One region of the Sporacetigenium sp. TC11 genome, then DNA from elsewhere that is predicted to be linked to it. Evidence: riboswitches for the same ligand, from Rfam matches in the RefSeq annotation. Region 1 holds a riboswitch; each other region holds the start of a gene.

Region 1 (3,286 bases):
TACTTTTTAATCTTCCTGAGTTTGAAACAGGTGAATCAAGAAAAAATTTAGCTTCAGGAACATAAAGTTCTTTAAATGTTTTTCCAATAAGTTTTAGAGCTTCATCAGTTTTATCTATAATTCTATATGTTCCTCTCAAACCTGCCAAATCTCTTAAAACTCCATCAGTTCCGAGTATAAGTAAGCTTTTTGAAAGCGCTACTTCAAGAGTTATTATAAGGTTAAAACCATCTATATATAAACATCCATCTTTACAAGCCTCAAAGGAAAGCATGTTTGATTTTCTTTCTTCACACTGAATGGTAGAAGAAGTTGCCCTTTTTAATGCAGTTCTTTGTCTTGCAGTAAGTTGATAATGTCCCCCAACTAAATCTACTATTGAACTCATTTTGTAGCCTCTATCTAATAACCATCCAACCTCTTGTTGTGCAATCTTGAGTTTTGAAATAGAATCGTCGGAAAACCATTTATAATCCTCTGCATCAAAGCCTCTTCTCGTTGTTTTTTGTGACAAGATCATTTCTCCTTCCATTTTCTAATTATCTTTATTTTTCCGCTTGATAGCAAGTACATACAACCTTTATGTGATTTTTTTAGAAATTTTATAATATAATTGTAAAGGAAATTATTTATATAGGGGGGATAAATATGGCGAATATACCTAATTATATTGCACTTGCAAACCTACCAACAAAAATTGAAAAGCTAGAAAGGTTATCAAAAGAGTTAGGTGGCCCTAATATTTATATAAAAAGAGATGATCAAACTGGGAATGAGATTTCTGGAAATAAAGTTAGAAAATTAGAATTTGTAGTCAAAGAAGCACTAGATCAAGGCTGTAATTTACTAATTACTTGTGGGGGAATTCAATCTAACCATGCTAGAGCAACAGCGGCTGTAGCAGCAAAGTTAGGGATATCATCCTATTTAGTCTTAAGGGGAAGTAAAGATGATGAAGTTGAAGGAAACTATTTTTTAGATAAATTACTAGGAGCTCATATAAAATTAATAACACCTGATGATTATAAAAACAAAAGAACTGAAATAATGGAAGAAATTAAAAATTCAATGACAAAAGAAGGATATAAACCTTATATAATTCCAGAGGGAGCTTCAAATGGACTAGGAACTTTTGGATATTATAAGGCTATGAATGAAATATGCAAACAGGAAAAAGAACTTGGAGTAAAATTTGATACAATAGTTGTGTCGATTGGCTCTGGAGGCACATATAGTGGGTTGTTCCTAGCTAATAAAACTCTAAAAAGAAATACAGAAATAGTTGGAATTAATATATGTGATAACTCAGAACATTTTAAAGATATAATATACGATATTTTAAATGAAAGTATTGATTATACTGAGGAAAAAATAAAATTCTCAAGAGATGAAATTAATATATTAGATGGATATGTAGGAAATGGATATGCTTTGAGTAGACCTGTAGAGCTGGAATTTATATATGAATTTTCAAGAAAACAAGGTATTATACTTGATCCAGTGTATACAGGAAAAGCAATGTATGGTCTAGTAGAAGAAATAAAAAAAGGAAAATTTAAAGGATCAAAAAATATTTTATTTATTCATACTGGTGGATTATATGGGTTGTTTCCTAAAAAAGACTTATTCATATTTTAATTAAAATATGAATTTAAAAAATTTATAATCATATTATTGACAATAAATTAATATTAATATATTATAAATCTATCGCAAAATTTAATATTAAAAACTTCTTATTTAGAGAGACGGAGGGAATGGCCCTATGAAGTCTCGGCAACCATCAAACAATCTGTTTGAAAAGGTGCCAATTCCAGCAGAACAATTTGTTCTGAAAGATGAGAAGAAGACTGCAGTCGTATTATGCGTATAATTTTAAGGTCTTCTCTATTCATCTAGAGAAGGCCTTTTTTAGTTTAAAAAAGGGGTGATAAAATGGGGAAGAAGATATTGGAAAGGGTTTTGGTATTTGATGGGGCAATGGGTACAATGCTTCAAGAAAGAGGATTAAAGCCAGGAGATTGTCCTGAATTTATGAATATATCCAGTCCAGGAAAAGTAGGAGAAATACATAAGGCTTACCTAGAAGCAGGTGCAGATGTAATTACTACTAATACTTTTGGGGGAAATAGAATAAAGCTAGAGGAATATGGATTAGAAGAAAAGGTAGAGGAAATAAATAAAAAAGGGGTAGAAATTGCAAGAGAGTTAGCAATAGAAAAAAATGGATATGTCGCTGCATCAGTAGGACCAACAGGCCAGTTTATGAAACCTCTAGGAGATAAATCTTTTGAAGAATTGCATACAATATTCAAAGAACAAATTAGTTCATTAGCTAAAGGAAAACCAGACTTCATTATTCTTGAGACATTTAGCGATTTAGGAGAAATTCGTGCAGCGCTTTTAGCGGCAAAAGATGTTTGTAATATTCCTGTTATTTGTTGCCTTACCTACGATGGGATAAGAACTTTAACAGGTGTAAGTCCTTCAAGTGCAGCAGTTATATTAGAAAGCTTAGGTGCATCAGCTGTTGGAGCAAACTGTTCAGGAGGACCAAGAGAATTATTTTCAGTAGTAAAAGAATTGTCTGAAAACACAACATTACCTGTTTTAGTCCAGCCAAATGCAGGACTACCAAAACTAGAAGGTGGGTGTGTATCTTATCCACTTGATGATAAAGATTTTATAAATGCTATTGAGCCATATTTTGATTTAGGAATAACATTGTTTGGCTCTTGTTGTGGTAGTACTCCAAAACATACAAATGCATTAAAAAACACATTAACACATTATGATATACCGAAGAGAAATATAAAAGTAACAAGTACCTTAGCAAGTAGGGAAAAAGTAGTAAAGGTAGGAGGCAATTATATTCCAAAAATAATAGGAGAGAGAATTAATCCTACAGCAAGAAAAAAGTTAGCACAAAGCTTAAGAGATAATGATTTTGGAATTTTACAAAAGGAAGCTTATGAACAAATAAATAGTGGATCTCATTTATTAGATATAAATATAGGGACACATGGAATTGATGAAAAAATTACTATGGAAAAGGTAATTCATCTTCTTCAACAAAATGTTGATGTACCACTTGTAATTGATACTACAGACCCAATTGTTTTGGAAGTAGCACTTAAAAATTATCATGGAAAGGCATTAGTCAATTCTGTAAATGGAGAAAAAAAAAGTTTAGAGACTATATTACCTTTGGTAAAAAGATATGGAGCAGGGGTAATTGGTCTTACCTTAGATGACGATGGAATACCAAATAATGTAGAAACGAGAC
Region 2 (3,286 bases), on a different contig from region 1:
AAGGCCACTTTCCAAGCTATCCACTAATGCCGGGAGTTTTAATAATAGAAGCTATGGCACAAGTAGGAGCAGTTGCTATGATGTCTATGGAAGAAAACAAAGGTAAATTAGGAGTATTTGCAGGAATAGATGGTGTTAGATTTAAAAGAGAAGTAAGACCTGGAGATACATTGAGAATGGAAGTTGAATTAAATTCATTTAGAAGAAGCATTGGGAAAGCTAGTGCTAGTGCTTATGTTGGTGAAGAATTAGTCTGCAGTGGAGAATTGATGTTTGCCTTAGTTGAAAAACAAAAATAATTTTTAAAAATATTAAGTCCCAATATAATTATTGGGACTTTTTTCAAAGTAAGGGGGTAATAACCTCTATGTTGCAAGTATAGTGGATAAAGCAATTATCTCAGCTAGCTCAACTACAAAGCTCAGTCTTATATTATTAAATGAAAACTTATTGTTTTCATCTATTCTATCTACTATACCAACTATAGAATAGTTACCTATTTCAGGAAGTTTTTTGCCAACACCTTTTCCAGGAAGTATAGGGCCTTCTCGTATTTGAATATTCCCTATATTGTCTTTTGATCCTAGGCATGCATCTATAGCTAGGAAATTTCCCTTTGGATGCTTATTTTTTATATGCTCTAAAGATTCAAATATATTTAACGCATGTATAGGTTTATCTAATGTTCCATATACAGGATATTTAAAATCACTATTTTTTAACATAGTTCCAACCAAAGGACCTAAAGCATCTCCTATGGCTCTATCAGTTCCTATACAAACGATTATGGTATTTTCTTTTATTATATTTTTTAAAACTTCACTAAGATTTTGTATGACATTCTCTTCTTTATAATTCGTTTTAACTAGATACATCGATACACCTCCTTACCTAAAATATATGAAATTATATATAAAAAAAGACCTATACCCATTCTAGTTAGCAATTTTTAAGCAATTCCTAGTATAACTAATCATATAATTTAATTAATAGAAAAACTATTTAAGAAGATGTAGTTAGGGAGGGGATAAAATTTGAAATATATATTGCTTATGATAATGTCATCTGTCCCTATCATAGAGCTTAGAGGGGCTATACCAGTAGGAATATCATGGGGATTAAATTTGATTTATGTGTACATATGTTGTGTTATAGGATCCACACTTATATCAATACCGCTTATTATAACTTTTAGGCAGATTTTACATGAGCTCAAAAGGCACAAAAAAATGTATAAGCTAGGTTATTTTATAGATAATAAAATAAATAGAAGAGTGAAAAAAATGAAAAATGTAACTATAATAGGCCTAATACTGTTTGTAGGAGTGCCACTCCCTACCACTGGGGCATGGACTGCAGCAGCAATAGCATCTATATTTAAGATGAGAATTAGAGATGCAGTACTAGGTATATTCATAGGGAATATGCTCTCAGGTATAATTGTATCAGCAATATCATTAAAGATTATATAGTGTGTTTTGCAAAAAAGTTGATAAATAGTAAAAAAAATGTTGACATATAATAAATAAAATAGTAATATAAATTCTGTACTAAAAACTTATGAAATCTTAATTACCTTATTAAGAGCGGCGGAGGGATAGGCCCTATGAAGCCCAGCAACCACCCAATTGGGAAATGGTGCTAAATCCTACAGAATTTTATTCTGGAAGATGAGGTTAGTTAATTAACTATGTAATTAACCTCTTTATGTTTAAAGAGGTTTTTTTGTTTTAAAAAAGTTACGATGCATCGAAATAAAACGTAATAATTGTCAATAATATAGTAGAGACTATAGAAGTATAAATTTATAACTTATATACATAAGAGGAGGAACAAAAATGGCAAGACACTTATTTACATCAGAATCAGTTACAGAGGGACATCCAGACAAAATATGCGATCAGATATCAGATTCTATATTAGACGCATTATTAGCGAAAGATCCTCAAGCCAGAGTTGCATGTGAGACTACAGTTACTACAGGACTTGTATTAGTAGCAGGAGAAATATCTACTTCAGCATATGTTGATATACCAAAATTAGTAAGAAGTACAATAGAAGACATAGGATATACAAGAGCTAAATATGGATTTGACGCTGACACTTGTGCTGTGATAACTTCTATAGATGAGCAATCTTCGGATATAGCTATGGGTGTAGACGAAGCTCTAGAAAGCAAAAAAGGCGAAGATACAGATGAAGAGCTAGAAAATGTAGGAGCAGGGGACCAAGGTATAATGTTTGGTTTTGCATGTAATGAAACAGAAGAATTAATGCCTCTACCAATATCTTTAGCTCACAAACTTGCTAGAAGACTAACAGAAGTTAGAAAAAATGGAATGTTAGATTATCTAAGACCAGATGGTAAAACTCAAGTTACTGTTGAATATGAAGATGGCAAGCCAGTTAGAGTACACACTGTTTTAATATCTACTCAACATAGTCCAGAAGTAGATAATAAAACAATAGAAAGAGATTTAAGAGATCACGTAATAAGTAAAGTAGTACCAAATAACTTAATGGATTCTGAAACTAAAGTATATATAAACCCAACAGGAAGATTCGTTATAGGTGGGCCACAAGGAGATACTGGATTAACAGGAAGAAAGATAATAGTAGATACTTACGGTGGATATGCTAGACACGGCGGTGGAGCATTCTCAGGAAAAGATGCAACAAAGGTTGATAGATCTGCTGCTTATGCTGCAAGATATGTTGCTAAAAACATAGTAGCTTCTGGCCTTGCTGATAAGTGTGAAATAGAATTAGCTTATGCTATAGGTGTTGCACAACCTTTATCTATACTAGTTGAAACTTTTGGAACTGGAAAAGTTAGCGAAGAAAAATTAGTAGAATTAGTTAAAAAGCATTTTGACTTAAGACCAGGTGCAATAATAAGAGACTTAGATTTAAAAAGACCTATCTATAGAAAAATTGCAGCTTATGGACACTTTGGTAGAACTGATGTAGATTTAACATGGGAAAGAACAGATAAAGCGGATATATTAAGAAAAGAAGCTTTAGGTGAATAATATAAATTATTTAAAGCCCTGTATATTATACAGGGCTTTATTTTATGTTAATATACCTGTATAATAGTTACAAATTATGTAAATTATAACCGTATCACTAAAATGGTAGGAGAATCGGTATGGAAAAATTGCAGGGAACTATAAGTGATATAATATTTAAGAACGAAGAAAATGGATATACAATAGCAAACTTAACAAATGAAAACGATGAAGTTACAATAGTAGGTTGTATGCCGACGTTAACAATAGGTGAA
Region 3 (3,286 bases), on a different contig from region 1:
GTAGCTTCAAGGCCTGCATCAGCTTTTAACTTTATAAGCCCTTTATCTTGTAATAATAAAAGAGCTCTTCCACCGTTAGTTGGATCATTTGGTATAGCTATAACAGCATTATCTTTTAATGCATCAACAGATTTAACACTATTAGAATAAAGACCTATAGGTTCAACGTGTATACTTCCAGCTGAAGATAAGTCTATATTGTTTTCTTTTTCAAAACTCTCCATGTAAGGAACGTGTTGGAAGAAGTTGGCATCTATTTCTCCATCATTTAGAGCAGTATTAGGTGTTATGTAGTCAGTAAACTCAACTACTTCAAGTGTAATACCTTCTTTTTCTAAATCATCCTTAACTATCTCAAGTATTTCAGAATGTGGAACTGGCGTTGCCCCTACTTTTAAAACATTGTCTTCTTTTGTTGAAGTACATCCTATTAATCCTAAAGAAACCACACAAACTGTTAACCCTACTGATAATAATTTTTTTAATCTCATTTTTAATTCCCTCCCAATTTTTATCTGTTTTTATTTAATATTTGTACTGTTTTGTTTCCTGAATATTGAATACTTTGAACAAGTAAAACAATAACCACTACAGATGCCAACATTATATCTGTTTGGAATCTATAAAACCCATATCTTATAGCTAAATCTCCAAGACCACCTCCACCAATAGCGCCAGCCATAGCTGAATACCCTATTAAATTTATTAAAGTTATAGTTATATTAGATACTAATGAAGGCAATGCTTCAGGTATTAATATTCTAGTTACTATTTGCAGTGGAGTAGACCCCATTGCTATTGCAGCTTCAATAATTCCTTTATCTACTTCTTTTAGAGAACCTTCTATAAGTCTTGCAACAAAAGGTGCAGCTGCAATTGATAAAGGAACTATACTTGCTGTTGTTCCTATAGTAGTTCCAACTACAAGTCTAGATAGAGGAAACACTAATATCATAAGTATTATAAATGGAATAGATCTACTTATATTAACTATATAGTCAAGAACTCTATATACAATTTTATTTTCTATAAGTCCGTTTTCTTCAGTTAATATAAGTAAAACTCCCATAGGAAAACCAATTATTAAAGATGCCAAGGTAGATACCAAAACCATGTATATTGTTTGTATAATCGAAGGGGTAAGTAACTCAAATAGATTATGCATAACATGCTACCTCCAAATCTAGCTCATTATCGGTATTATCATCAGACCAAAGTCTGTTATTGCTTAGAATTATATCAACTGGACCCACATCTAATATAGAACCTTTTTCTATTACGGCAACTTTATCACATATTTGATTTACAACTTCCATTTGATGAGTTATTAAAACAACTGTGAGATTTAATTTTTGTTTAAGATCCTTAAGTAAATACAATATAGACTTAGTTGTTTTAGGGTCAAGGGCTGAAGTAGCTTCATCACATAAAAGTATTTTTGGATTATTGGCTAAAGCTCTAGCAATTGCAACTCTTTGCTTTTGGCCACCGCTTAATTGTGATGGATAAGCGTATATTTTATCACTTAAATCAACTAATTGAAGTAATTCGTGTACTCTTTTTTCAATGTAATCTTTTTTATAACCACAAATCCTAAGGGGATAAGCAATATTTTCAAATACACTAGCTGATTTTAATAAATTAAAATGTTGAAATATCATTCCTATTTCTTTTCTGGATTTTCTTAACTCTTTATTGTTGTATTTAATAATATTTTCTCCTTCTATGAGTATATTTCCGCTAGTTGGTTCTTCAAGTCGATTAATAGTTCTTATAAGAGTAGACTTACCAGCTCCGCTAAGCCCTATTATTCCGAATATTTCTCCCTTATCTATTTTTAGATTAATATTTTTTAGCGCATGAACCTTAGTTTTATTACCTTCATAAACTTTACTTAGATCTACAATTTCAATCAATTTTACCACTCCTTTTGTTTTAAAAATTAAAAAACCTCTTTCAGCATACGCCGAAAGAGGTAAAAGTTTTTTCAGGAACCTTATCTTTCGGTAAATATACCGCTGGAATTAGCACCACACGTTTGTTAAACGCAGGTTGCCGGGCGTCATAGGGCCAGTCCCTCTGCCACTCTTGATAAGAATGATATTTAATTTTATGTTTTGTTGTTTTCTATATTTGTATTATATGCATCTAGAAATTAAATGTCAACAAAATTTTGAAAAAAATTAATTATAATTAAATTCAAATTATAATTATTAAGTTATTTGTTATTTTTAATATATTATAGATTTTGAGATTTTATGAAGACTTTTTGTAAATAATATAAATAAAAATTAAAAGGGGATATATATGAAAATAGGATTAGCATTGGCAGGTGGAGGAGCAAAAGGGGCATTCCATATAGGAGTATGGAGGGCTTTATACGATTTAGGATTAGACAAAAAAATATGCGCAGTATCTGGAACATCAATAGGGGCAATAACAGCAGCTTTTTTTGTAGATGGAAATCTTCATAGAACAAAAGAAGTTTGGAAATCTATATCCTTTGAACATATAGGATATGTAGATATAATAAAGATCCTAAATAAAAAAATGGTACCCAAAAGAGAAAACACTATAAAATTCATAAGAGAAAATATAAATTTACTCAACATATCAAAATCAGACATAGATTTTTTTGTAGGTTGTACAGATGTAGAACATAACAAAGCAAAGTATTTTAAAATAAATAAAAGCAACCGAAGCCCAGAAAATATAATAGACATATTATTAGCTTCTTCTGCTATACCTGAGGTTTTTGAAGAGGTAGTAATAGATTGCAAAAAATATTGCGATGGATATAAAACTGATAATCTAACTCTAAAACCCCTTTGTGAAATAGGGTGTGATTTAATAATATCTGTAAGTCTAAATAATGAACCTACAAAAGGTGAGGCAAGATACATAAAAAACTTAAAAAGTAAATATCCAAATGTACAAATAATAACTTTAAGGCCAAAACACAATTTAGATGGAGAAAATAAAATAAACCTTCCTATACCAATATCTATACCATGTGTCCCTGGAGAATACGACTTTACATCAAATGGGGCTATATGGAGACTAAATCACGGATATGTAGATACAATAAGAGAATTAAAGGATTATCTTCCGAGCTTAATAAAAGATGAAAATAAAACTAAGATAACTATTAATTTGCCTATAATCAATACAAAAAACAAAGTAGAAATTATGGTCGGAGATTATATGAAATTTGGAAGATACAATTATGAAGATATAGTATGGCAAGTAATTAACAAAGAAGATGATAGACTATTTTTATTGTCTA

What was found. Region 1 has a riboswitch for S-adenosylmethionine ahead of ACUSRV_RS00930 (homocysteine S-methyltransferase family protein). Riboswitches for the same ligand answer to the same signal wherever they lie in the genome.
Region 2: it holds a riboswitch for S-adenosylmethionine, as region 1 does, so the genes downstream of both, metK (methionine adenosyltransferase) here and ACUSRV_RS00930 (homocysteine S-methyltransferase family protein) in region 1, are expected to answer to the same signal.
Region 3: it holds a riboswitch for S-adenosylmethionine, as region 1 does, so the genes downstream of both, ACUSRV_RS13860 (methionine ABC transporter ATP-binding protein) here and ACUSRV_RS00930 (homocysteine S-methyltransferase family protein) in region 1, are expected to answer to the same signal.

Annotation. Positions count from the first base shown of each region.
Region 1 covers NZ_JBYVNY010000001.1:194,049-197,334, reverse strand. Annotated here, with positions in the region: gene ACUSRV_RS00940 (DUF434 domain-containing protein) at 1-514, opposite strand, end outside; gene ACUSRV_RS00935 (D-cysteine desulfhydrase family protein) at 649-1,638, shown strand; SAM riboswitch class I at 1,734-1,845, shown strand; gene ACUSRV_RS00930 (homocysteine S-methyltransferase family protein) at 1,936-3,286, shown strand, end outside.
Region 2 covers NZ_JBYVNY010000010.1:83,178-86,463, reverse strand. Annotated here, with positions in the region: gene fabZ (3-hydroxyacyl-ACP dehydratase FabZ) at 1-299, shown strand, start outside; gene yyaC (spore protease YyaC) at 366-875, opposite strand; gene ACUSRV_RS13620 (COG2426 family protein) at 1,035-1,472, shown strand; SAM riboswitch class I at 1,575-1,677, shown strand; gene metK (methionine adenosyltransferase) at 1,839-3,032, shown strand; gene recD2 (SF1B family DNA helicase RecD2) at 3,152-3,286, shown strand, end outside.
Region 3 covers NZ_JBYVNY010000011.1:13,138-16,423, reverse strand. Annotated here, with positions in the region: gene ACUSRV_RS13870 (MetQ/NlpA family ABC transporter substrate-binding protein) at 1-491, opposite strand, end outside; gene ACUSRV_RS13865 (methionine ABC transporter permease) at 512-1,165, opposite strand; gene ACUSRV_RS13860 (methionine ABC transporter ATP-binding protein) at 1,158-1,916, opposite strand; SAM riboswitch class I at 1,994-2,098, opposite strand; gene ACUSRV_RS13855 (patatin-like phospholipase family protein) at 2,308-3,286, shown strand, end outside.